One region of the Rahnella sp. CG8 genome, then DNA from elsewhere that is predicted to be linked to it. Evidence: predicted binding sites of a transcription regulator. Region 1 holds the regulator's gene; each other region holds the start of a gene.

The links. Region 1 encodes PhoB, which activates phosphate uptake and scavenging genes when phosphate is short. Its sites were predicted from a motif close to CTGTCATAAAACTGNCNNAT; they were not measured.
Region 2: the regulator PhoB is predicted to act here: its motif matches at 3,935-3,954, upstream of HGO41_RS17515 (MIP/aquaporin family protein).
Region 3: the regulator PhoB is predicted to act here: its motif matches at 5,165-5,184, upstream of opgB (phosphatidylglycerol--membrane-oligosaccharide glycerophosphotransferase).
Region 4: the regulator PhoB is predicted to act here: its motif matches at 3,177-3,196, upstream of HGO41_RS03065 (heavy metal response regulator transcription factor).

What each region holds. Positions count from the first base shown of each region.
Region 1 is NZ_JABAED010000004.1:51,841-58,070, reverse strand. Features, by position in the region: gene phoR (phosphate regulon sensor histidine kinase PhoR) at 4-1,323, opposite strand; gene phoB (phosphate response regulator transcription factor PhoB) at 1,346-2,035, opposite strand; gene sbcD (exonuclease subunit SbcD) at 2,263-3,501, shown strand; gene sbcC (exonuclease subunit SbcC) at 3,498-6,230, shown strand, end outside.
Region 2 is NZ_JABAED010000019.1:32,181-38,410, reverse strand. Features, by position in the region: gene emrD (multidrug efflux MFS transporter EmrD) at 1-142, shown strand, start outside; gene glpX (class II fructose-bisphosphatase) at 199-1,209, opposite strand; gene glpK (glycerol kinase GlpK) at 1,353-2,876, opposite strand; gene HGO41_RS17515 (MIP/aquaporin family protein) at 2,922-3,770, opposite strand; gene zapB (septal ring assembly protein ZapB) at 4,348-4,587, shown strand; gene rraA (ribonuclease E activity regulator RraA) at 4,652-5,137, opposite strand; gene HGO41_RS17500 (1,4-dihydroxy-2-naphthoate polyprenyltransferase) at 5,258-6,184, opposite strand.
Region 3 is NZ_JABAED010000018.1:12,698-18,927, reverse strand. Features, by position in the region: gene HGO41_RS16875 (methionine ABC transporter permease) at 1-386, opposite strand, end outside; gene HGO41_RS16870 (methionine ABC transporter ATP-binding protein) at 367-1,521, opposite strand; gene HGO41_RS16865 (MetQ/NlpA family ABC transporter substrate-binding protein) at 1,533-2,375, opposite strand; gene opgB (phosphatidylglycerol--membrane-oligosaccharide glycerophosphotransferase) at 2,626-4,932, opposite strand; gene HGO41_RS16855 (ABC transporter ATP-binding protein) at 5,352-6,068, opposite strand; gene HGO41_RS16850 (ABC transporter ATP-binding protein) at 6,065-6,230, opposite strand, start outside.
Region 4 is NZ_JABAED010000002.1:248,816-255,045, forward strand. Features, by position in the region: gene eptB (kdo(2)-lipid A phosphoethanolamine 7''-transferase) at 1-752, opposite strand, end outside; gene HGO41_RS03060 (heavy metal sensor histidine kinase) at 985-2,421, opposite strand; gene HGO41_RS03065 (heavy metal response regulator transcription factor) at 2,414-3,088, opposite strand; gene HGO41_RS03070 (hypothetical protein) at 3,302-3,925, shown strand; gene HGO41_RS03075 (cytochrome b/b6 domain-containing protein) at 3,952-4,593, shown strand; gene HGO41_RS03080 (molybdopterin-dependent oxidoreductase) at 4,586-5,350, shown strand; gene ompX (outer membrane protein OmpX) at 5,432-5,965, opposite strand.

The DNA of each region.
Region 1 (6,230 bases):
TTTTTATCCCTTTACGCCGCTTTGGCTGGCCTGTTCCTGAGGAACAATCAACTTCGGCGCCAGCATAAACATAAACCGGGTACCGACGCCGACTTCACTCATGACTTCAAGTTTCGTGTGGTGATGGCTGAGCGCATGTTTGACGATTGCCAGTCCCAGTCCGCTGCCGCCGGTCTGACGTGAACGGGCTTTATCGACGCGGTAGAAACGTTCGGTCAGGCGCGGCAGGTGCTGCGGCGCAATGCCCGGTCCGTTGTCGCTGATCTGGAACTGTGCGCCATGCGGCGTTTGTTGCCAGCTGACTTCAATCCGTGTCCCCGCTGGCGTGTGGTTAACCGCGTTATACACCAGGTTCGACACCGCGCTGCGCAGTTGATCTTCATTACCAAAGACCTTCAGCTTGTCGTTTACGCGAAACACCACTTCATGCCTGCCGTTGCTTAACGTTTGCACTTCACGTTCGAGCATGCCGAGCATCACCGGAATATCGACTTTCTCGTGCAAATCAATATTCGCTGAGGCTTCGATTTTCGACAGCGTCAGCAGCTGCTTCACCAGCCCGTCCATCCGCCGCGTCTGTTCCTGCATGGTATCCAGCGCTTTAGTGCGGAAAGGCTCTTCCAGCTTGGCGTCTTCCATCATTTCCAGATACCCCTGCAATACCGTCAATGGGGTTCTCAGTTCATGACTGACGTTAGCGAAGAAGTTACGCCGTGCGCCTTCAAGCTGACGCATCTGGGTCACGTCGCGTGCCACCATCAGCAGTTGTCCTTCGGAATAAGGCATGACGCGAAACTCGACATAATGCTCATTATTGAGTTGTAAATTCAGCGCCCGGCTGAAATCGCGGGTCTGGATCCACAGCCGGAATTCCGGATAACGCAGCAGGTTGAAGATATGTTGCCCGTTATCTTCCGGCCAGCGGAAACCGAGCAAATCCTGCGCCAGTCCGTTACACCAGAAAATATTGCCATCTTCAGTCGTCAGCACCACGGCATCCGGCAGCGATTCGGCACCGCTGCGAAAACGTTTGATGAGCTGACCTAATTCCCGACGGCGACGCCGGTTGCGTATCTGCATCTGGTTCAGCCCGTAAAACAGCGGCTCCCAGCTCCAGCGCCCATTCGGTGGCGTAATGCTGCGGTCGAGCCACAGCCAGTGAGAGAGTTTAAGCTGGTTGTAATAATTCCAGCCCAGTGCCGCCATCAGCGACACCAGGAGGAGCCAGCCGAAATGGCCGACGAAGATACCGAGAATTAACGCTGGCAGGCAAAAGAGAAACAATTCACCCGCCAGTCGTTTCCATGACAAACGTTCTAGCACACAGATTCTCCGCTGTGAGGGCTCAATAACGCGTTGAAAAACGGTATCCGGTACCACGAACAGTCTGGATCATTCTGTCATGTCCACTGGTTTCCAGCGCCTTACGTAAACGACGAATATGCACGTCAACCGTGCGATCTTCCACATAAACGTTAGTGCCCCAGACGTTATTGAGCAACTGTTCGCGGCTGTATACACGTTCGGAATGGGTCATAAAGAAGTGTAATAACTTAAATTCGGTCGGCCCCATATCGAGCGCCTGCTCGTTGGCCATCACCCGGTGAGACGACGGATCCAGGCTTAAACCCTGCATGTCGATCACTTCTTCCACCGCCATTGGCGAGATGCGACGCATCACGGCTTTAATGCGGGCAACCAGTTCTTTCGGAGAAAACGGTTTAGTGATGTAATCATCGGCACCCACTTCAAGGCCGCGCACCCGATCTTCTTCTTCACCGCGTGCGGTCAGCATCATCACCGGAATTTCGCGGGTCAGTGCCTCACGTTTAAGATGCTTAATAAACTGAATACCGGAACCGCCAGGTAACATCCAGTCAAGCAGGATCAGTTCAGGGTAAGGTTCAACAAGCTGCCCAATCGCTGAATCAAAATCCTCAGCTTCTACGGCCTGATAGCCATTTTGTTCCAGTACAAAACACACCATTTCACGGATTGGAGCTTCGTCTTCAACCACCAATATACGTCTAGCCATCGTAGGTCCTGCCAATAGGTTAGCGATCTTTTATTTGATTGCGGGCGCCATTATGCGTCAGTTTTGTGACAGATTTATGAATGAAAAGAATGGTTCATTACAGTCAACTATGACAGATAATTTTCGGCCATCTTGCTGAAATTGGTCTGATTTATCGGGGACAGCTTCCCCTGCCGACGTTTATACTTTACCCCATTGTCGTCATCCAGGGTTCATACGGGAGTCTCATGCGCCTGATCCACACGTCAGACTGGCACCTAGGCCAGTACTTTTTCACTAAAAGCCGTGCAGCCGAACATCAGGCATTTTTGCGCTGGCTGACCGGTCAGGTGCAACAACATCAGGTCGACGCCGTGATTGTCGCGGGCGATATTTTCGACACGGGTTCCCCACCCAGTTATGCCCGCGAATTGTATAACCGCTTCGTGGTGGAATTACAGCAAACCGGCTGCCAGCTGGTGGTGCTGGCTGGTAACCACGATTCTGTCGCCACGCTCAATGAATCGCGCGAGCTCCTTTCCTGCCTGAATACGCGGGTGATTGCCACCGTCGGTGAAAACCTTTCTGAACAGATTTTAGTGCTCAGTCAGCGTGACGGGAAACCCGGCGCGATACTGTGCGCTATCCCGTTTTTACGCCCGCGTGATCTGCTCGCCAGCCAGGCGGGACAGTCCGGCAGCGACAAGCAACTGGCATTGCAGGAAGCCATCGCCGCGCATTATGACGCGCTCTGGCAGGCTGCGCAGGCCAGACGTGACGAACTGGGCATGCCGCTGCCTATTATTGCGACCGGCCATCTGACGACTGTCGGTGTCAGTACCTCTGATTCCGTGCGCGACATCTATATAGGTACGCTCGATGCGTTTCCGGCGCAGGCCTTTCCGCCGGTCGATTATGTGGCACTGGGTCATATTCACCGTGCACAATGCGTCGCCAAAACCGAACATATCCGTTACAGCGGCTCGCCGATTGCCCTGAGTTTTGACGAACTGAGCAAAGCTAAAAGTGTGTACTTACTTGATTTTGATGGTGCGACGCTCAACGCCATCGACACACTGGAAATCCCGGTTTTCCAGCCGATGCAGATAATCAAAGGCTCGCTGGTGGAGATTGAACACCAACTGGCACAGTTCGAAGGCGGTGATCCGGCCAAACCGGTGTGGCTCGATATTGAAGTCTCCACCCAGGATTATCTCAGCGACATCCAGCGACGCATTCAGGCGCTGACGGAAGATCTGCCGGTAGAAGTCGTGCTGTTACGCCGCAGCAAAGAACAGCGCATCAACAGTATTGAGCAGCAGGAAAAAGAAACCCTCAGCGAACTGAGCGTCAGCGACGTGTTTGAACGACGACTGGCGCTGGAACCGGCCCCTGACGAGCCGCGTCAGGCTCGGATGCGCACGTTGTTTGCGCAGGTGGTTGAACAGGTTACCAACGGTCAGAACGCGGAGGACAGCGCACAATGAAAATTCTCAGCCTGCGTTTAAAAAACCTGAACTCGCTGGAAGGCGAATGGAAAATTGATTTCACCGCCGAGCCGTTTGCCAGCAACGGATTATTCGCCATCACCGGCCCGACCGGCGCGGGGAAAACCACCCTGCTCGATGCCATTTGTCTGGCGCTTTATCATCAGACGCCACGGCTGAACATTACACCAAGCCAGAATGAACTGATGACCCGCCACACCGCAGAATCGCTGGCCGAAGTGGAGTTTGAAGTCAAAGGTGTGGGTTACCGCGCTTTCTGGAGCCAGCGCCGCGCCAAAAATTCCCCTGACGGAAATCTGCAGGCACCGAAAGTCGAGCTGGCGTTACTGGCCGACGGCAAAATTCTGGCGGATAAAGTGCGCGATAAACTCGATGCCATCGCCACACTGACCGGGCTGGATTTCGGTCGTTTCACCAAATCCATGATGCTGTCTCAGGGGCAATTTGCCGCATTCCTGAATGCCGATGCCAATGACCGCGCCGAACTGCTGGAAGAACTGACCGGCACCGAAATTTACGGTCTGCTTTCTCAACGCGTGTTTGAGCAACATAAAGAAGCGCGTATTGCGCTGGACGGTCTGCATCAGCGTATGGCCGGAATCGAACTGCTCAGCGAAGAACAGCGCCAGACGCTCGAAGCACAACGTGCTGAACTGAACGCGCAGGAAATCAGCCTCAGTCAGCAGGCGCAGCAGCGCCAGCAGGATCTGAACTGGCTGCAACAGTGGCAGCAGGTGCAGCAAAAACAGCAGCAGTCTCAGCAACAACTGACCGCCGCAGAGCAGGAAAATCTGGCCGCCGCGCCGCAGTTACAGCAACTGGCGCGCAGCGAACCGGCAGAAAAACTGCGTCCGTTACTCAATGATCGCCAGCGCTGTCAGGATGACGCGCAGCGCCTTCAGCAATTACTGATACAACTGACGCAGCAGCAGGAGCAGCAGATTGCACAGATGACGCCGCTGAGTCTGGCGGTGGAACAGGCGCACACTGCGCGGCAGAAACAGGCGGAAGAACAGCGCCAGATGCAAACGCTGATCGAAGAAAAAATCCTGCCACTGGATAGCGAAATCGCGCAATGGCGCAAATCGCTGGTGGAAACACAACAGGCGGTCAGCGAGTCGCAGAAACAGGCTGGTGAACATAGCGCGACGCTGCAGCAAATCACGGCGGAACGTCAGAAACTGGATGAGGAAAGCCGCCAGCATCACACCCGTCAGGCCGCGCTGACTGAAGCCCTTAACGTTGCACAACAACGTCAGGCTGAACTGGAAAAACAGTACCCGCAGGTAGTGTTACAAAAACGTCAAACCGAACTCATGCAGCTCCGGCCGGTGCGGCAGCAGCTGTTTTCACTCTCGCAAATCTTCCCGCAACTGAACCAGCGCGTGCAGCAACAGCATAAAGATTTTGCGCAGTACCAGACGGTGCTGGCCGAAGAAGAACTGCGTCTGGGCGCGATCCGTCTGCAATGTCAGAAACAACTGGAACATCTGAACGACGTCAAGGCGCTGCATAAACAGGAAATGCTGATCGTCAGCCTTGAAGCCGAACGCGCGAATTTGCAAAGCGGCAAAGCCTGTCCGCTGTGCGGCTCAACATCACATCCGGCGATTGAACATTATCAGGAGGTTAAACCTTCTGAAACCGCGCAGCGCGTCGAGAAAATGCAACTGGAATTCGATGCAGCAAAAGCCAGCGGTATCGAACTGGCGGCGAAAATTAAAGGCCTGAAAGAGCAACAAACACGGCTGCAAACTCAGCTTGAGCAGGATCAGCAACAACTGAATGCACATACCCTGAACTGGCAACAACTCAGTGCGCCGCTGAATCTGACGTTTACGCTGCATGATACCGCCGACATCACGCAATGGCTGACCGCCCGCGATGAGGAAGAGCAGCAGTCGCAGGCGCGACTGAGCCAGCACGAACAGCTGGCGCGGGCCCTGCAACAGGCCAAAGATGCCCTGAACGACGCACTGAATGCACAGCAGAAAGTGCAGCAGCAAAGCGCCTTGCTGACAGAGCGCGTTACCCGGCTGGAAGAGATGCAGGCAAAATCTCAGCAAGACCTCGTGCGGTTGCAAAAGCAACTGGCGGAAGGTGAAAAATCCCTTTCTGAGCTGAATGCCCGACGCCTCGAACTGTTCGGAGAGCGTCAGGTTGCTCAGGTTCGCGAGCACTTACATCAGCAACAACAGGCGACAGAACAAGCGCTGAGTGATGTCCAGACCGCGCTGCATAAGGCGCAGGAACTGCGCGACCAGTTGGCCGGTCAGTTGGCCAGTACGCAGCAGCAACAGTTACAGACCGCCGCACAACTGACGCTGGTGGAACAGGCGTGGCAGCAGGCATTGAGCGCCAGCGGATTTGCGGATGAAGCCGCAGTGAAACTGGCGCTGCTCGACGACGCGTTGCGCCAGCAGCTTCAGCAACGCAAAGAACATCTGCAACAACAACTGGCACAGGCGCAGGCATTACTGGCGGATGCCCGTCAGCAGCTCGAAAAACATCAGCTTGCCCGTCCTGCACATCTGAGTGAAACCGACAGTGATCTTAACGCCCTGACGGTGCAACAGGCGGAGCTGGCACAACAACTGAAAGTCCTGCAACAACGTCTGGGCGAAGTAAAGAATCAACTGGAAAGCGACAAGCAACGCCACCATGGTCAGCAGACGCTGATTGCACAGATTGCGCAGGCGCAGCGAACC
Region 2 (6,230 bases), on a different contig from region 1:
ACTGGTGGCATGGATGTCGGCGATGTTGCCGCAAACTGGTCAGTTCAGCCTCGGGTTACTGATGTTTGCGATGGCATTGCTGATTTTACTGTGCTGGTGGCCGATGTCGAACCGTAGCCAGCATGAAGGACATACTGCCTGATGGTGCAAAAGCAGGGCGCTGATGGCCCTGCTTTTTGATGACCGGAAGGAAGTTGATCAGATAATAAATTCGTGCAGCGCAGCGTCTTTTCGGTCGAGGTAATGGGTCGAGCGGATACGGCGAATGGTGCGGGATTTTCCGCGGATCAGCAGCGTCTCGGTGGTCGCCATGTTTCCCTGACGGCTGATGCCTTCCAGCAGGTCGCCTTTGGTAATACCGGTCGCGGAGAAAATCACGTTATCGTTACGCGCCATATCATCCAGCAGCAGCACTTTACCGGCCTCGATCCCCATCGCTTTACAGCGCGCCAGCTCCTCTTCGCCGATACGACGGTTTTCCGGTGTATCGCCTTTCACATCATGACGCGCCAGCAAACGGCCCTGCATATCGCCATCCAGCGCACGGATCACCGCAGCGGAAATCACGCCTTCCGGCGCACCGCCGATGCCATACAGCACATCCACTTCACTTTCCGGCATGCAGGTCAGGATTGTCGCCGCCACATCGCCGTCCGGGAATGCGAACACACGCACGCCTGACGCCAGCATTTCGCGGATGGCGTCGTCGTGACGGGGTTTTGCCAGAACAGCGACGGTCAGTTCGGTCAGCGGTTTATCCAGCGCTTTAGCAATATTGGCCAGATTCTCTGCCAGCGTCAGTTCGAGATTAATCGCGCCTTTGGCACCCGGCCCGACGGCGATCTTTTCCATGTACATGTCGGGTGCATTGAGGAACGAACCTTTGTCGCCAACTGCCAGCACAGCCAGCGCATTGGACTGGCCCATGGCGGTCATGCGTGTACCTTCAATAGGATCGACCGCGATATCCACCGCGTCGCCGTTGCCGGTACCGACTTTTTCACCGATATACAGCATCGGCGCTTCATCAATCTCCCCTTCGCCAATCACGATAGTGCCGTCGATATCGACTTTATTGAGCATGATGCGCATGGACTGAACGGCAGCGTTATCGGCAAGGTTTTTATCGCCACGACCCAGCCATTTGTAACCGGCGAGCGCGGCAGCTTCGGTCACGCGGGAGAACTCGATTGCTAATTCACGTTTCATTGGAAAGCCTGTAGAAAGAAAAAAAGAGGTCGGTGAGGCGAGGCTCATCTGTGGCGCAGATTTTAGCACAACGGGAAAGGTGCATAAAAAAACTCCCCGGATGGGGAGTTTCAGAAAGGGGTGTTGGTGATAATATCTGGCGATTACTCGTCGTGATCTTCCCACGAACGAACGCGTGCCACCGCTTTTTGCCAGCCTTTATAGCGGACATTACGTTCCGTCGTTTCAATGCTTGGGCGGAATTCACGTTCGATGGTCGCTTTGCTGCGCACTTCTTCCAGGTCGTTCCAGAAGCCGACGGCCAGACCTGCCAGGAAAGCAGAACCCAGCGCGGTGACTTCCAGCACTTCAGGGCGCTCAACGCGGGTGCCAAGAATGTCTGACTGGAATTGCATCAGGAAGTTGTTGGCCACCGCACCGCCGTCCACACGCAGTGCCTGCAGACGAGCGCCCGAGTCTGCCTGCATGGCATCCAGTACGTCGCGGGTCTGGTAAGCGATAGATTCCAGCGTCGCGCGGATGATGTGGTTGCTGTTCGCACCACGGCTCAGACCGAAGATTGCGCCGCGGGCATACGGATCCCAGTAAGGGGCGCCGAGGCCGGTAAAGGCAGGCACTACGTAAACGCCGTTCGTGTCTTTCACTTTCATGGCGAAATATTCGGAGTCAGTTGCGTCGCTGATCAGCTTCAGTTCATCACGCAGCCACTGAATGGACGCACCGCCGACAAACACAGCCCCTTCCAGCGCGTAGTTGACTTCGCCGCGCGGGCCGCAGGCGATGGTAGTCAGCAGGCCATTTTTAGAGGCGACCGCTTCAGTACCGGTATTCATCAGCAGGAAGCAGCCAGTGCCGTAGGTGTTTTTCGCCATACCCGGTTGTACACACAGCTGACCATAGAGCGCCGCCTGCTGGTCACCTGCGATGCCAGCGATAGGAATACGCGTACCGCCTTTACCACCAATGTTGGTCTGGCCGTAAATCTCAGAAGAAGAGCGAACTTCCGGCAGCATTTCACGTGGAATATCCAGCACTTCCAGCATGCGCTCATCCCATTGCAGATCATGGATGTTGAACAGCATGGTACGCGAAGCGTTGGTGTAATCCGTCACGTGAACACGTCCCTGCGTCATTTTCCAGACCAACCAGGTGTCGACGGTGCCGAACAGCAGTTCGCCGCGTTTAGCGCGTTCGCGAGAACCTTCAACGTTGTCGAGGATCCACTTCAGTTTGGTGCCGGAGAAGTAAGGGTCGATAACCAGGCCGGTGTTATGGCGAATGTATTCTTCCAGACCGTCTTTTTTCAGTTTTTCGCAGATGTCAGCAGTTCGGCGACATTGCCAGACAATCGCGTTATAGATTGGCTTGCCAGTTTCTTTTTCCCACACGATGGTGGTTTCGCGCTGGTTGGTGATACCGATACCGGCAATCTGATCGGAGTTAATGTCGGCTTTCGCCAGCACTTCCACCAGCACCGAGCTTTGCGATGACCAGATTTCCATCGGGTCGTGCTCAACCCAGCCTGACTTAGGGTAGATCTGGGTGAATTCGCGTTGTGACACGCTGACGATATTGGCATCGTGATCCAGCACTACCGCGCGTGAACTGGTTGTACCCTGGTCGAGTGCAACAATGTATTTTTTTTCGTGAGTCGTATCTGCTGACATAATATTCATCCTGCGAATGAGTAAGCTGTGGAACAGTTTAGCCGATCAGGCCTTACGCTGTTTGGATGGCTGAGGTGCTTTTTCTTCTGCCGGCTCATTAATCTGATTTGGCAAATGGCGGCCGATCAGCGCTTTATACGCGATGGCACCCAGAGAAGCACCGAGCAGCGGGCCAAAAATCGGCACCAGGAAATAAGGAATATCGCGCGCGCCGGTGAAGGCAACCTTGCCCCAGCCAGCGAAGTAGGCGAAGACTTTCGGACCAAAGTCACGTGCCGGGTTCAGGGCGAATCCGGTCAGTGGCCCCATGGAGGCACCGATAACCGCGATCAGGATACCGATCAGCAATGGCGCCAGCGGACCACGTGGAATGCCGTTGCCGTCATCGGTCAGGCCGAGGATCAGCGCCATCAGAATGGCCGTAATCACCGTTTCTACCAGAAACGCCTGCAATACGCTGATGTGCGGGTTTGGATAGGTAGAGAAAATACCGGCCAGATCCAGACTTTCGACGCTGCCGCGCACCATGTTGTGGCTTTGCTCAAAATCGAAGAACAGGTTGTAGTAAAGGCCGTAGACCAGTGCGGCGGCGCAGAAAGCTCCCGCGACCTGCGCAATGATGTAAGGCAGAACTTTGCGTCCTTCAAAGTTTGCAAACAAACAAAGTGCGACGGTCACCGCCGGATTCAGGTGTGCGCCGGAGATGGCGGCAGTCAGGTAGATGGCCATTGCCACACCCAGACCCCAGATAATACTGATTTCCCACTGGCCAAAGGTTGCCCCGGCAAGTTTCATTGCTGCGACACAGCCCGCACCAAAGAAAATGATAAGCCCGGTACCCAGAAACTCAGCGATGCACTGACCTTTTAATGTGGAACTCATGGTTTGGCTCATAGTTTGATCCTGCTAAGGATGATGTTAATGGTTAGTTATAATTTTTCTGTTATGTCGTTTGTCAACGTAATCGGATTTTGGCGTTCATCATTAAATGAGAACGTAATGTGAATTTATCGTTAACGAGCATAAACGAGAAATAGCGAAATCAAATTTTGTGTGTCGCGTCATAAAAATGAGCGATTTCGCGTATTGCTGGAACTTGATGCAGCGCAAAAAGTCCATGATTTAACATTTTCAGCCGCCATTTGTGACAAACGAACATCAACATGCCTTCCCGCGCAGCGGCTAAGGTTATTCGGCATTAAACAGTATTTCTGGTGTGTGACGCTGCTTTTTAAGCATTTCCTGATACCCGGCGCTGTTAAATTGCAACAGACTGCGTGGATAAAGGGGTTGCGGGTAGACAGAACAAAGCTGGCTACATACAATCACCCGTTAAGACACACGCTGGTTTTGCGCAATTCTCTGATGAATTCGTTATAAAAATCGACGGAGTGCAGGAATTTTTGAGCCGTGTCCGGACGATGCGGCAGAACATAAGATGTGCGCCTTGCGAACATAAGGGGACCGAAAAATGTCATTTGAAGTATTTGAGAAATTAGAAGCTAAAGTTCAGCAAGCGATTGATACCATTACTCTGTTGCAGATGGAAATCGAAGAACTGAAAGAGCAGAACAACACCCTGTCTCAGGAAGTTCAGCAAGCCAGCGGCAACCATGAGTCTCTGGTGCGTGAAAATGCGCAGCTGAAAGAAGAACAACACGTATGGCAGGATCGTCTGCGTGCATTGTTGGGAAAAATGGAAGAAGTTTAATTACTTCATATTCCAAATAAAAAAGGACGCCAAGGCGTCCTTTTTTGTTGTGCTCAGAAGGAAATCACTCAATATCGAGCGGGTCTTCGGACAGCACGATACCGGTATTATCGGCATAAAGATGGTCGCCGGAGAAGAAGGTGACGCCGCCGAAATTGACACGAATGTCGCTTTCGCCAATCCCTTCACTGCCTGCGCCAGCCGGGATAGCCGCCATCGCCTGGATACCCAGATCCAGCTCTTCGAGATCATCAACCTGACGGACTGCACCGTAAATCACGATGCCTTCCCATTCGTTTTGCAATGCAAGGCGTGCCAGTCCGGCATCCAGCAGTGCGCGACGAACAGAACCGCCACCATCTATCACTAATACACGGCCACGGCCATTTTCTTCCAGCAGGTCATAAAGCAAGCCATTATCTTCGAAGCATTTCACGGTGGTGATTTGCCCGCCAAATGAAGTACGGCCGCCAAAGTTGGAGAACAAGGGTTCAACGACATTCACTTCTTCATGGTAGATGTCGCAAAGTTCGGAAGTATCGTATTTCATAGGATTTCATCTGGTTGCTGCATGAGTGTTCAGTATATCCCTTTCCGGCGGATGTTGGCAAAATCATCAATTGTTAAATGTGAAAAGTGACCTGATAAACGCACATCAGGCCAACTTTACTCAATTGAGCAACAGACCCACTGCAAACAAGACGTTAGTCAGCAACGCGGTTTTTACCATATGTTCCAGCAACGGGCGGACTTCAGTGGATGTTGTCGATTTCATCACCCGCATCAGATGTTTTGCCAGCATTGGGAGCGCCAGGATAAACAGCCAGCCGGTCCAGTGAGGCAGGTGCAGGGCGGAGAAAATCACCAGACACAGCACGGCGGCGGTCAGAATGATGGCGTGATAGCGTCGTGCGTTAACCGGCCCGAGGCGAACCGCCAGGGTATTCTTGCCGTTGGCGCTGTCGGTTTCGATATCGCGCAAATTATTGATATTGAGTACCGCAGTGGACAGCAAACCTGTCGCCGTCGCCGGAAGCATTACGATCCAGTCGAAATAGCCTGCCTGTAAATAAAACGTCCCTGCGACACTGATCCAGCCGAAGAAGATCAGCACGGAAATATCGCCAAGTCCCATGTAGCCATAAGGTCGTGTGCCGACGGTATAGGTAATGGCGGCGCCAATCGACAGCAAGCCGAGGATCAGAAACCCGACCACGTCACTGGGCTTATGACAGGCCACGGCAATAAGCGCAGTACCGCAGATAAGGGTCAGCGCGATGGTCAGGATAATCGCGCGCTTCATCTGCCCGGCGGTAATCAGGCCCTTTTGCATGCCGCGTAAGGGCCCGACGCGTTCCGGCGTGTCACTGCCTTTCTCGGCATCGCCATAGTCATTCGCCAGATTTGACAAAATTTGCAAACAGCCCGCAGTCAGCAGCGCCAGTAGTGCAATGAGCGGATGGAAAACGCCTTGCAGGCTGGCAATGGCAGAACCCATAACGATAGAAGCAAACGCCAGTGGCAAGGTTTTCGGGCGCAGGCTTTCGAGCCAGGCGCGGGCGGGGGTTGTCGGAGTGAAAGGCGTGATTGTGCTCATAGGTGATTTCTCAGGTGAAGAATCAGTCCGAAATCTAAAAAAATCA
Region 3 (6,230 bases), on a different contig from region 1:
CTGGCACCCATCGCGCGAACGGCGTCAGTCAGTCCGCGATCCACGTCGCGCAGCGAGACTTCTGCCACGCGGGCGAAATACGGCGTGGCGGTAATCGACAGCGGAACAATCGCCGCCCAGGTGCCGAGCGATGTGCCCACCAGAAAACGGGTTACCGGGATCAGCGCCACCAGCAAAATGATAAATGGCAGAGAACGGAAACCGTTGATCACCAGCCCGAGCGAGCGGTTAACCCAGCGATTTTCGGCAATGCCGCCGGGACTGCTCATCACCAGAATCAGGCCCAGAGGCAAACCCGCGATCAGCGAGAACAGGCCGGAAATTGCCGTCATCAGTAACGTTTCTTCGACGGCGTTAATCAGTAAATCAATCATTACCGGAGACATAACCTGTCAGCTCCACGGTGGCCTGGTGCTGTCGCAGCCAGTCTAAAACAACCTGCTCAGATGCCGTATCGTTTACCGGCACTGAGAAGAAGAAACGCACAACGGCATAATGCTGAATATGATCCACGCCGCCCTGGATCAGCCGGAATTTGCCCGGTAATGCCGTCGCCATTTGAGTGAGTATTTCGCCCTGCCGCCCCTGCTCCGCATACTGGACGCTGTAAATGGCCTCGCCCTGACGTACCGGCGACAACCGTTCAGCCAGCGCTTCCGGCAGTTGCGGCAATAATCCCTGTAACAGCGTACGGGTCAGCGCGGACTGCGGATGCGCAAACACCTGCCACACCGGCCCCTCTTCGATAATTTCACCGCCATTAATCACCGCCACGCGATGCGCGATTTTTTTAATCACCTCCATCTCATGGGTGATCAGCAAAATGGTGATGCCGAGTTTCTGATTGAGGGATTGCAGCAGCGCCAGAATCGAACGCGTGGTTTCAGGATCGAGCGCCGATGTCGCTTCATCGCAAAGTAGAAGTGCCGGACTGGCTGCCAGCGCACGGGCAATACCGACGCGCTGTTTCTGACCGCCGGACAACGCCGCCGGATAGTTCTTTGCCTTATCTTCCAGCCCGACCAACGCCAGCAGTTCGGCGACACGCGCCTGACGCCGTGCCTTGTTATATCCGGCGATTTTCAATGGCAGCGCGACATTCTGCTCAACCGTTTTGGCCGACAGCAAATTGAAATGCTGGAACACCATCCCCACGCGGCTGCGCACTGACTGCAAGGCTTTCTCGCTCAGGCCGGTGATGGCATGGCCTTCGATTTCAATCACGCCGCTGTCCGGCTGTTCCAGTCCGTTCAGGCAGCGGATCAGGGTGGATTTCCCCGCACCGCTGCGGCCAATAATGCCCAGGATTTCGCCCCGCCGGACCGTCAGCGAGACATCTTTCAGCGCCTGAATTGTGCCGAACTGACGGCTTACATGGTCAAGGCGCACGACGTCATGCACCTCATCCTGATGCGTTTTCAGAGTGCCACCGGCAAACTGCCCGGCGTTAGCCGGGCGTGGAGGGGCTTTTTCTGAAGACGTCGCCGTGAACTGCGCACCGGTTTCAGAGATGATCGTCATGCTTTACATCCTTACCAGGCCGTCACGCCGGTGCCTTTATAGACCTTATCAAACACCTGTTTGACAGCCTCGTTCTGGTAAGAACTGACCAGCGTTTTCACCCACGGCGCATTCACATTTTCAGTTTTCACCGCGATGAAGTTGTTGTAAGGATTATTCTTTACCGGTTCCTGCGCGATACGATCCGCAGGCGTCAGGCCACTTTTCAGCGCCCAGTCGGTGTTCACAATCGCAGCATCCAGATCCGGCACGGAGCGGCCGATAATGCCGGAATCCAGCTCTTTAATGGTGACGTGGCGCGGGTTCTCAGTGATATCCGCCGTAGTGGCGAAAATACCGGCGCCCGGTTTGAGTTTGATCACGCCAGATTGCTGAAGCAGGATCAGCCCGCGCGCTTCGTTCGCCGGGTCATTCGGCACGCCAATCACCGCCCCTTCTTTCAGCTGGTCGGCAGATTTTACTTTTTTAGAGTACAACCCGATTGGCCACACAGCGGTATCACCCACGCGCACGATGTTGTAGTGATTCACTTTGATCTGGTTATCGAGGAAAGGCTGATGCTGGAAGGCATTGGCATCCACTTCGCCGTTTTGCAGGGCTTCATTTGGCTGGTTGTAATCGTTGAAAATCACCGGTTTTACCGTCAGACCTTTTGCTGCGGCCTGTCTGACCACTTCACGCCAGACATCTTCGTCCTCCCCGCTGATAATTCCGACCTTAACCGTGGTTTTATCGGCGGCCTGTGCCGCACTCAGCGGCGCCAGCACGCTGCCGGAAATGATCACTGCCGAGGTTGCGGCCAGTAAAACAGCACGGTGAATACGGGTCTTTGTTTTGTTGAATGTCTTGCGCATACGCTATCCCCAAAAGTGTGATGAGATGCCTGCTCCGGGCTGTGTTTCCGTGCAGGAATTTGGCGAGTATACCCATCGGCTTATTTCTTTATAATATTGTTTTAATGATAGTTATTCTTGAAATGAATAACCGAAATGGGATAGTAAAGCGATAAAAATGCTAAGTGTTATTTCAATTGCCATTTCCCCAATTTGCTTCCAATAAAAAACCCGCCGGAGCGGGTTTTTAACATTTCGGGCAAACAGCGGATTAAGACTGCGGATCCACCGGCTGAACTTCAAGAGAAACCATGCCGATGCCCAGTTTACGAGGCTGGAAGCCGCCGCTGGTGCCTTCAGTGGGTTCGGTCGGTTCCGGCGGCGTGATGACGATACTTTGCTCCGCTCCCGGATTGGTGAACTGTACTTTCACGATACCGTCTTTATCGCCGAAGGTGACAAACTGCTCCTGATCCCCGACACGGACGGAAACCGGCTTATCGATGTTATTGCCGTAAGCCCGTGCGCGGATCACCACATCAAAGGTGGCGGGCAGCGGTTTAACGTAATCAATTTTCACCGACGGTGCCAGATTGGCATCTGACCAGCGTCCCCAGTTTTCAACGGCTGAAACACCGGTAATCGCTTTTACCTGCTCCGGCAATCCCGGCACCATAAAAGCGATGGCTTTCGACTGATAAGTGGTGGCGGAATCATCAATGTTCAGCGTCTTCAGGGTTTGCTGATAAATCGCATTGCTGCCCGAGGTGTCTTTCACGAAGTCCACTTTACCTTTGAAGGTATCACCGGTGATCTGCACGATCGTCGGCTTCGCCCCGAGGTTCCCCGATGCAACGCACAGGCCGGTATTGAGCGACAACTCTGGTGCCCAGACGCGTCCCATTTCGTAGCATTTATCAACCCAGACAAAGTTATCGCTGGTCGCCAGTCCGGCCAGTTGTTTTTTCAGCGGCGTGGACAGATAGACATCAAACATCGGCTCAATTTTGTCTGCCGTGACCTTCAGAATAAACGGCGTTTTGATGGTCATGCCGGAGAAGGTGAAAGTGCTGTCTTTGGTATTCACCGCATAGTCTTTGATGCTGTTCGGGAAGCCCCACTGTTTGATGACCGCCGGTTTCCAGGCATTCACTTTGTCATCAATATTGAGGAACTGCGCAGTCATCGATGTCGCAGAAACACCGCTGCGTCCAAGACCGATGTAGTTGTCGCCGCCCATCATATCCAGTACGGTCGCGCCATTATCCAGGGTGCTGCGTTTCGCACCGTTCAGCTCCCCTGCCGGATGACGCCCGTCGAGTACGAAGAACAGGTCTTTACGGTTCTGTTTGGTCAGAATGTTGTAAGCCGTGTTGTTCATCGCCAGATGATCGGAAGACACCACAATGATGGTGTTATCGAAATAACCGGACTTTTTAATCTTATCGATAAATGCGGCAATCAGTTCCTGACTGCAGGACACGGCGCTCAGTGACTGGTTGGCTTTACCGTTCACTTTATATTCCTTGCGGGTACAGCCGCGGGAAATAAAGCCGTCCGGATGATGCGTATCAACGGTCAGCGTGAACAGTGAGAACGGCTTACCTTCCTGACTCAGCGTCACGAATTTTTTGTACACCTCATCCAGCAAGGTGTCGTCATACCAGCCCCAGTCATTTTTATAAGACGGGTCCGCGACAGTCGGACGCAATTCGTTGTAACCATAAAGATGGTCGAAACCATGGGATTTCAGGAAGGTCCCTTTGCCTGCGAAAGCCAGTTCAGCGCCCTGATAGAAATAGTTGGTATAACCTGCACCTTTGAGCACATCGCCAAGACAGACGTTTTCAGGGTAGAAAGTCGCCAGTGCACTGGAGGCATTACCATCAAACGGCGCAAACAGCGGGATCCCACACTGAGAAGCCACCATACCTGCGATGGTATAGCCAGTGCCCGGCAACTGTTTGGTGTTTGTGAAATCGGTACTCTGCGCTTTATGGCGGTTTAATTCGGTGGTCAGGCCGGGGAAGACTTTGTCATCAAAATACGTGCGTTCCAGACTCTCGCCGTAGATATAAACCAGGTTAGGCTTTTTCGCGCCTTTAATGGCTTTTTCGGGCACTTTGTAATAGGTACTAAAATCTGCACCGCTGCCTGAGATTTGCGTTTTGACCAGACGCGAGATGTTCTGGAATGCCTGTGTGGAACCGACAGAAAAGACCGCCAGCACCACGGCCAGCGCACTGTAGACCGCGCTGCTGTTTTTGGCACGACGCTGCTTCAGCCCCCACGCCAGCAAAGCGAATACGCTGACAAGCCCTGCCAGTAAACCGATAAATGGCAGGATATATTTATTGAGCCCCGCCCCTTTCAGGCTACTGGTGACGGTATATAACACCGCGTCCGTGATGCCTTCACCGGTGAAATAATTGCTGCCGATCAGGATGACGTTAAGAATGACGTAAAGCCCGAGGAAAAACAGCACCAGTGAAAACCAGACACGGCTGGCCGACGCCCGCGTGACGTAGAGAAAAATAGAAGAAAGAAATAATACGAAGGAAATTATCTCAGAAGCCATTTCAGCACCCTGTCTGATTTAAACAATAAACTCTACGACCCATTTCTGCTGTTTTACGAGCAGCGCCGACGGTTCAACTCATCGAGCGAATGACCCGTTTGTCATTCACTTACTTCATCCCTGAGACAGGAAAATTCATGCCAAAAACGGATAGCGCTATATAGCCTGTTGATCCTGGTGGGTCAACGCCTTAACACGGCTTCAGGCCACTGATGTGCCCAAAAAAACTGACGTTTTACAAATTCATGACAGCTAATTCCGCATGATACCTCAGAAAATTAACTTTCCGGTCACCTTTCTGTAAGAATTGCATGATAGCGGAATACTGTGGGCGAAATGTGGAGGCAGGTTGAAAATGCGGAAAAAAGTTGGCGGGAAGGCCCGCAATACGGGGTATCGCGGGCATTGAAGATGAAAAATCAGATTCCTCCGAGATAAGCTTTCCGCACCTCCTGATTATGTAAAAGTTCTTCGCCTGAACCGCTAAGCCGAATTTGTCCGTTGACCATCACATAACCCCGGTCAGAAAGCCTGAGCGCATGATGCGCATTTTGCTCCACCAGAAAGATAGTCATGCCGTTTTTTGCCAGTTCGCGCAAGGTCTGGAAAATCTGTTTAACGATAATAGGCGCCAGCCCAAGACTCGGTTCATCGAGCAGTAACAGCTTCGGGCGACTCATCAGCGCACGGGCAATCGCCAGCATTTGCTGTTCACCACCGGACATGGTCATCGCCCGTTGTTTACGGCGTTCCTTCAGGCGCGGGAATAACTCAAACATGGTGTGCAGATCTTCTGCCGCGTGTTTATTCCCGACGGGAATGGTGCCCATCAGCAGGTTTTCTTCCACGGTCATATCCGGAAAAACACGTCGCCCTTCCGGCGATTGCGCTATGCCAGCCGAAGCCACAAAGTGTGTCGATTTGCGGCTGATATCTTCCCCGCGAAACAGGATCTGCCCGCTCTGTATACGTGGCTGACCGAATATCGACATCAGCAGCGTTGATTTCCCGGCACCGTTAGCACCAATCAACGCCACCGTTTCCCCCTCATGCACCTGCAAAGAGACCTGCTGTAATGCCTGAATCGCCCCGTAATACACATTCACATCACGAAATTCCAGCATCGCGTCGCTCATAAGCTGACCTCGTCGTCTTCATCAGCACCCAGATACGCGGCAATGACTTTCTCATCGTTCTGAATAGCCTGCGGTATTCCTTCGGCAATCACATCGCCGTGGTCGAGCACGATAATGTGGTCGGAAATGTCCATCACCATGCCCATATCATGTTCGATCAGC
Region 4 (6,230 bases), on a different contig from region 1:
CCGATCACAAACACCACGTACATATCTTTGGCATCTGCCGGTGCGGTATACGTGAAATGTTTGGCCGGATCGTACAGATTTTTGGTGTCTTCCGCCTGGCTGTAACTGCTGTAAGTATACAAACCCAGCGCCGAAAGCCAGTTTGACGGCGAATACGTGCCGGCAACCACACCGCCATAACTCGCCATCATGCGGTTGTTTACGATGTCATGGCGATCCTGCACTTTGCCCATCAGTTGCAGCGGCATGTAACAAAGCAGGCCGGAGACCGCAAGCAGCAGGGTTCTGACCGCCAGTCTTTTAAAAGTCGTTTGTTTGAGAGCCGCACCCGGCATTTTGCTCAGCCACAGCAACAGTACCGGCAACAAACTCACCAGCACGGTCCAGGCGATGAAATGTGTTCCGATAGATTCTTTGGATAAATCAATGGAATCAGACGCCAGCGCTGCCGCTAAAATTCCGTAGCCGATATCAACGTTAAACAGGATCATGTAGTAACTGGCGGCGGCAGAGGAAATCACGATAGCGGTCATCAGGACACGGAAAACGGTTTTTCCGGTATACGACAGCAACATACAAAGGAAATAGACCAGGGCAAAACAGGCAACCATTTCGACAGCAATCGACAAGGCATTGTCATAATGCAGTTGCTGATAACGACGGATGAAAATCGGAAGGTTTAGCAGAAGCCCCAGGTAAAGTGCAACGAACAAAGAAATGCTCTGTTGCGAAAGTGTACGAATTTTATGCATTGGCAATAACTGGCTCTTTTGTGAGTCTGGCTGCGTTGTACTAACCGCTCATACCGGAGGTTGGAACCCACTCCTTAGGACATATAGACTCCGGGCTGAGCATTTTCGTTCAAACTGAATGGTGACTTCCAATGTGATAATGTAACAAAATTAACGAATCCTTTTTATTTCAATTACATGAAAAAGAAATATTCCGGCTTTTTTTACGCAATTTTTCCCTTTCATTGAGAAACTATTGAGAAAGCTTGCGGTCGGATGCGGGAAAATAAAGGGTAAAACACGTTTCTCCCTGTGCGGAACTGGTTACGCTGACACTTCCCTGATGCAGGGCCATAATGGCCTGAACAATCGACAATCCAAGGCCGCTGGAACTGCCACCTTCGCTACGTGAAGCATCCGCGCGATAGAAGCGGTCGAAAAGTTTTCCGAGTTTTTCCGGCGGAACAGGCTCACCCTGACTGATCACCCGGATATTCATGCCTTTTGCATGGGGTTCGGCGCGCAGCACGATGGCACTTCCCTCGCGGCCATAACGCACCGCATTAGCGACCAGATTACTCAGCGCGCGCTGGAAAAGGATCGCATCCGCATGCAAGGTTCCCTCACCTTGCCCGTGAAGCGTCATTTCACGCTCTTCGGCCAGCCCTTCGAAATATTCCTGGATACGGGTAATTTCAGATGAAACATCAATACTGGTGATGGTCAGAACCGAGCGCGCATCGGAAGCACGCGCCAGGAACAGAATGTTTTCCACCATACGTGAAATGCGTTCCAGCTCTTCTATATTGTTCGCCAGCAGCGTTTCGTATTCTTCCACCGTCCGGGGCTGATATAACGCCACCTGACAATGCCCCATCAGTGCCCCCACCGGGGTGCGGATTTCATGCGCCAGATCGGCGGAAAATTGCGTCAGCCGCTGATACCCCTCGGCGAGCCGGTCCAGCATGTCATTGAAAGAATAAATTAATTGCTGCAATTCCTGCGGCGCATTTTCCGAAGACAAACGCGTAGACAGACTGGCCGGATGGATCTGCGCCGCTTCATGCGCCATATTGCGCAGCGGCCGCAATCCGCGGCGGATCACCAGATAACCCAGTGCGGCAATCAGCAAATAAGCGAATAACACCGCGCCAATAATTTCCCAGCGGAAAGTCTGCAACAGACGCGACTCCTCGGTCATGAAATGCGCGCCGGTGATTTCAACTGTCCGCCCGTCCTGAATCTGTACCGCCGCACGGGCAAAGCGTACCGGCGTACCATCGGCGGCGGTGAGATGATGCACCGTATTCAGCGTCAGCGGCTGGCCGTCAGGCACCGCCGCTACCGGGGGCAATGCCAGCCGCGACGGATTGACGTTGATCAATAGCTTCTCACCGGACAGACGAAACGTCAGGATATCGCGCTCATTGCCAAGCATATTTTCAAACAGGCCGGGATTACGGCTGAGTTGCGACAGCGGGAATTCGTTGGCAAGCAGATGACGGAAATACTGCACACGCCCGCTGACCTGGTAATCCGCGCGGCGTACCAGTTCTTTATCCATCGAGTAATAGAGATAGAAACCGACGGCACTGACCACCATCGAGGCGATCAGCGCGAAAAGTAAGGTGGCGCGAAGCGTCAGCGACATGGCGCGTGTCGGGAGGTGAGTCAATTGACGATCACTCATGTCGCACTTCGCACACGTAACCAATGCCACGCACGGTATGGATCAGTTTCACCTCAAAGCTGCGGTCAACCTTGGCACGCAGACGCTTAATGGCGACATCCACTACATTGGTATCGCTGTCGAAATTCATATCCCAGACCTGCGAGGCGATCATGGTTCGCGACAGAACCTCACCCTCACGGCGCATCAGCAACTGCAGCAACATGAATTCCTTATTGGTCAGTGCGATGGTCTGATCCTGACGGGTCACGCGGCGGCGCAGCACATCAAGATTCAGATCCGCCACCGAATACGCATCCGGCTCACGGGCGGCCGGGCGGCGCAGCAAGGTGCGGATACGCAACACCAGTTCGGTGAAGGAGAACGGTTTGATGAGATAGTCGTCAGCCCCCAGCTCCAGCCCGTGAATGCGATCCTGTACTTCATCGCGGGCGGTGAGAAACAGCACCGGCACGTCGCTCTTTTTGCGCAGGACTTCCATCACCTGCCAGCCGTTCAGCCCCGGCAGCATGACGTCGAGGATCACCGCGTCGTACCCCTCTTCCAGCGCCAGAAACAGGCCGTCGGCACCGTTGCGCGCCAGATCTACGCTGTAACCTGCTTCTGTCAGCCCTTTTTTCAGGTAATCGCCTGTACTGACATCGTCTTCAATCACCAGTATTCGCATTCAGGCCCTCAGCGCCGCATGACCATTCACCTAAAGAATGATTCATCCGAAAGTTTATCAGTTTCGTCAGACACCTTTGATGACAATTTTGTCATCAATTTGTCATCAGCCAATACCGGTTTATCGTCCACTCTTAAGAAAGTTATTCATCACTGGCAGGTTCAGTGATTCATCTAACAGAATGAAAAAACACTGGAAAATGGAGAATTAATCATGAATGCACCAACACGTCTCGCTGGTCTGTTACTGGGTTCCCTGCTGATGTGCAGCGGGATGACATCGGTATTTGCCGCCGATAATGTGATTAAACCTACACGCGGAACCATTGATTCAGTTAATGACTCATCGGTACAAATCACCACACGTCAGGGCGAAAAACTCGACGTTAAGCTGACCGACCAGACCAAGATCAATGCCGTCACCAAAGGGCAGATCAGCGATATCAAAGCGGACAGCTTCATCGGGACGGCCGCCGTTCCGCAGGCTAATGGCACGCTGAAAGCACTAGAAGTGCACGTATTCGCACCCAGCCTGCGCGGCAGCGGTGAAGGCTTCAACCCGTTTGAATCCGCCGATGGCAAAATCAATACCATGACCAACGGCACTGTCGGCAAGCTGGTGAACAGCAATGGCCGCACCCTGACCGTGAAATATCATGATGCAGAGAAAACTGTCATTGTGCCTGACGATGTACCGGTTGTTCTGCTGGCGCCGGGCGACCGCAGCCTGCTGAAACCGGGCACTAAAATCGTATTATTTGCCATGAAAGATGACAAAGGTGCGCTGGTTGCCCGTGGTATTGCTGCCGGTAAAGACGGCATCGCGCCACCGATGTAATCCGGCCGAACAACAGGAGATTAAGCGTGAAACCTCAGCTCTCATCACCCCGGAAGCGCCGGATTCATTCCTGGCCGGTTCGCATTTGTCATTGGATCAATCTGCTGGCAATGATCGGCATGGTGATGAGCGGCTGGGGGATTTATAACGCCGACCCGCTTTTCGCTTTCACTTTCCCGCAGAACACCACCCTCGGCGGCTGGCTGGGTGGCAATATTGCCTGGCATCTGGCGGTAATGTGGCTGCTGGCGGGCAATGCCCTGTTCTATCTGCTGTGGGGCATTTTTAGCGGTCATTTCAGACGCGACTTTTTCCCCTTTTCGCCCCGTACGGTCTGGCGCGATACCGTTCGCGCACTGACATTCAAACTCCCGCACAAACTGGGTCAGTACAACGCGGTGCAAAAACTGATGTACAGCGGTGTTCTGTTGCTGGGCGCGCTGCTGGTGCTGTCGGGTTTGTCGATCTGGAAACCCGCGCAGTTCAGCGGTCTGGTCTGGTTGTTTGGCGGTTTTGATATCGCCCGTTATGTGCATTTCTTTGCGATGAGCGGCGTACTGCTGTTCGTCATTATTCACGTACTGATGGTTCTGCTGGTGCCGAAAACCTTCGTGGCGATGCTGACCGGCGGCAAAAAAATTAGCACGGAGGACCGAGCCGATGAGTGATAAAACACAGCGGCCAAAAATTATTCTTGAACCCGATCAGCGCAAGCAACTGGTTAATATTCAACGCCGTATGTTATTGCGCTCTGGCCTTACGCTGGGCGCGGTTTCGATGCTTACCGGCTGTAATCTGCAGGACGGCGATCAGGTCGATAAAGTGCTGTGGGCGATGTCCCGCTGGAACGACCGGGTACAAAGCTGGCTGTTCAGCGGCCAGAAACTGGCGCAAACCTATCGCGCCGATCAAATCACCACGCCGTTTCGTTTCAACGCGTATTACCCCGAATACAACGTGCCGGAAATCGACATCCCCAATTACCGGCTGGAAGTCTCCGGTTTGGTGCAAAAGAAAGCGCCGTGGACACTGGAACAATTGCAGCACCTGCCGCAGGAAAGCCAGATCACCCGGCTGATTTGCATTGAGGGCTGGAGCGCCATCGGCCAGTGGAAAGGCGTACCGCTGAAAACGTTTCTGCAACATGTCGGCGCGGATCTGACAGCCAAATATGTCGGATTCAAATGTGACGACCGCTATTATTCCAGTATTGATATGGCGACGGCACTGCATCCGCAAACCATTCTGGCTCTGGATTTTGGCGGCAAACCCTTACCCCCCGATTTTGGTTACCCGTTACGCCTGCGGATGCCAACCAAACTCGGCTTTAAAAACGCCAAACATATTGGCGCGATTTTCGTCACCAATGAATATCCCGGCGGCTACTGGGAAGATCAGGGTTATAACTGGTTCAGCGGGATCTGACAGGCATAAAAAAACCGCTCAGCTGAGCGGTTTTTGTTTTCGCGGGAGGGTAACGGCAAAGCGTTACGCTGCGGCGAAGAATTAGAAGCTGTAACCCACGCCTGCGATCCAGGTACCAACATCAACACTGCGGATGCGGGACTGTTCGTAAGACACGTCCAGAGCAACGTTCTGGATTGGGTTGAACTGCAGACCAGCACCGTAAGAGAAACCGTAATCGCTGGTGTCATTTTTTTCACGGTTAGCAGTAGATGCTGCCGCTTCGTTGTACTGGAATTTGCCGTAGCCAACACCCACAACACCGTAGATGGAAACCCAGTCAGCCAGACGGTAAGCAGGACCCGCAGTCAGACCGTAGTATTGTGCTTTACGGTAGTCGCCAGATGCAGGAGAGCTGTCATCTTCGATGTAAGTGAAAGAACCGATAGCGCCCAGTGGGTTGCTATCTTGTTCCCAGCGGTATTTTAAGTTGAAGCCGTTTGCTTTGTTAGCAACGCCTTGTGCGTCACCCTGAGCGTAGCCAGCAGTTACGGTGCTGGTGTCAGCGAAAGCGCTTGAAGAAACGCCCAGTGCAACTACGCAAGCTAATGCGGAAAGACATGCAATTTTTTTCATAAACCACCTCAAAAAGAGAAACCAAAGTAACCTTCACGTTTGAAAATATAACAAAAACTAGTGTGAAACTCTGCCTCAATTAAGATGTCCAAAGCATCATATGGTGTAACAGGAAGTTTCCAGCACACGCTATCCATTTAATTTTATTGGGATTTTAGTCACACAAACTATAAGGTAAACTTATTGAACTTTTTGAGATTAGCAGATAATTCCTAAAAATTTGCTCAAAAAACAAACTATTTTAGGAAGTTTTTTAACAAACACG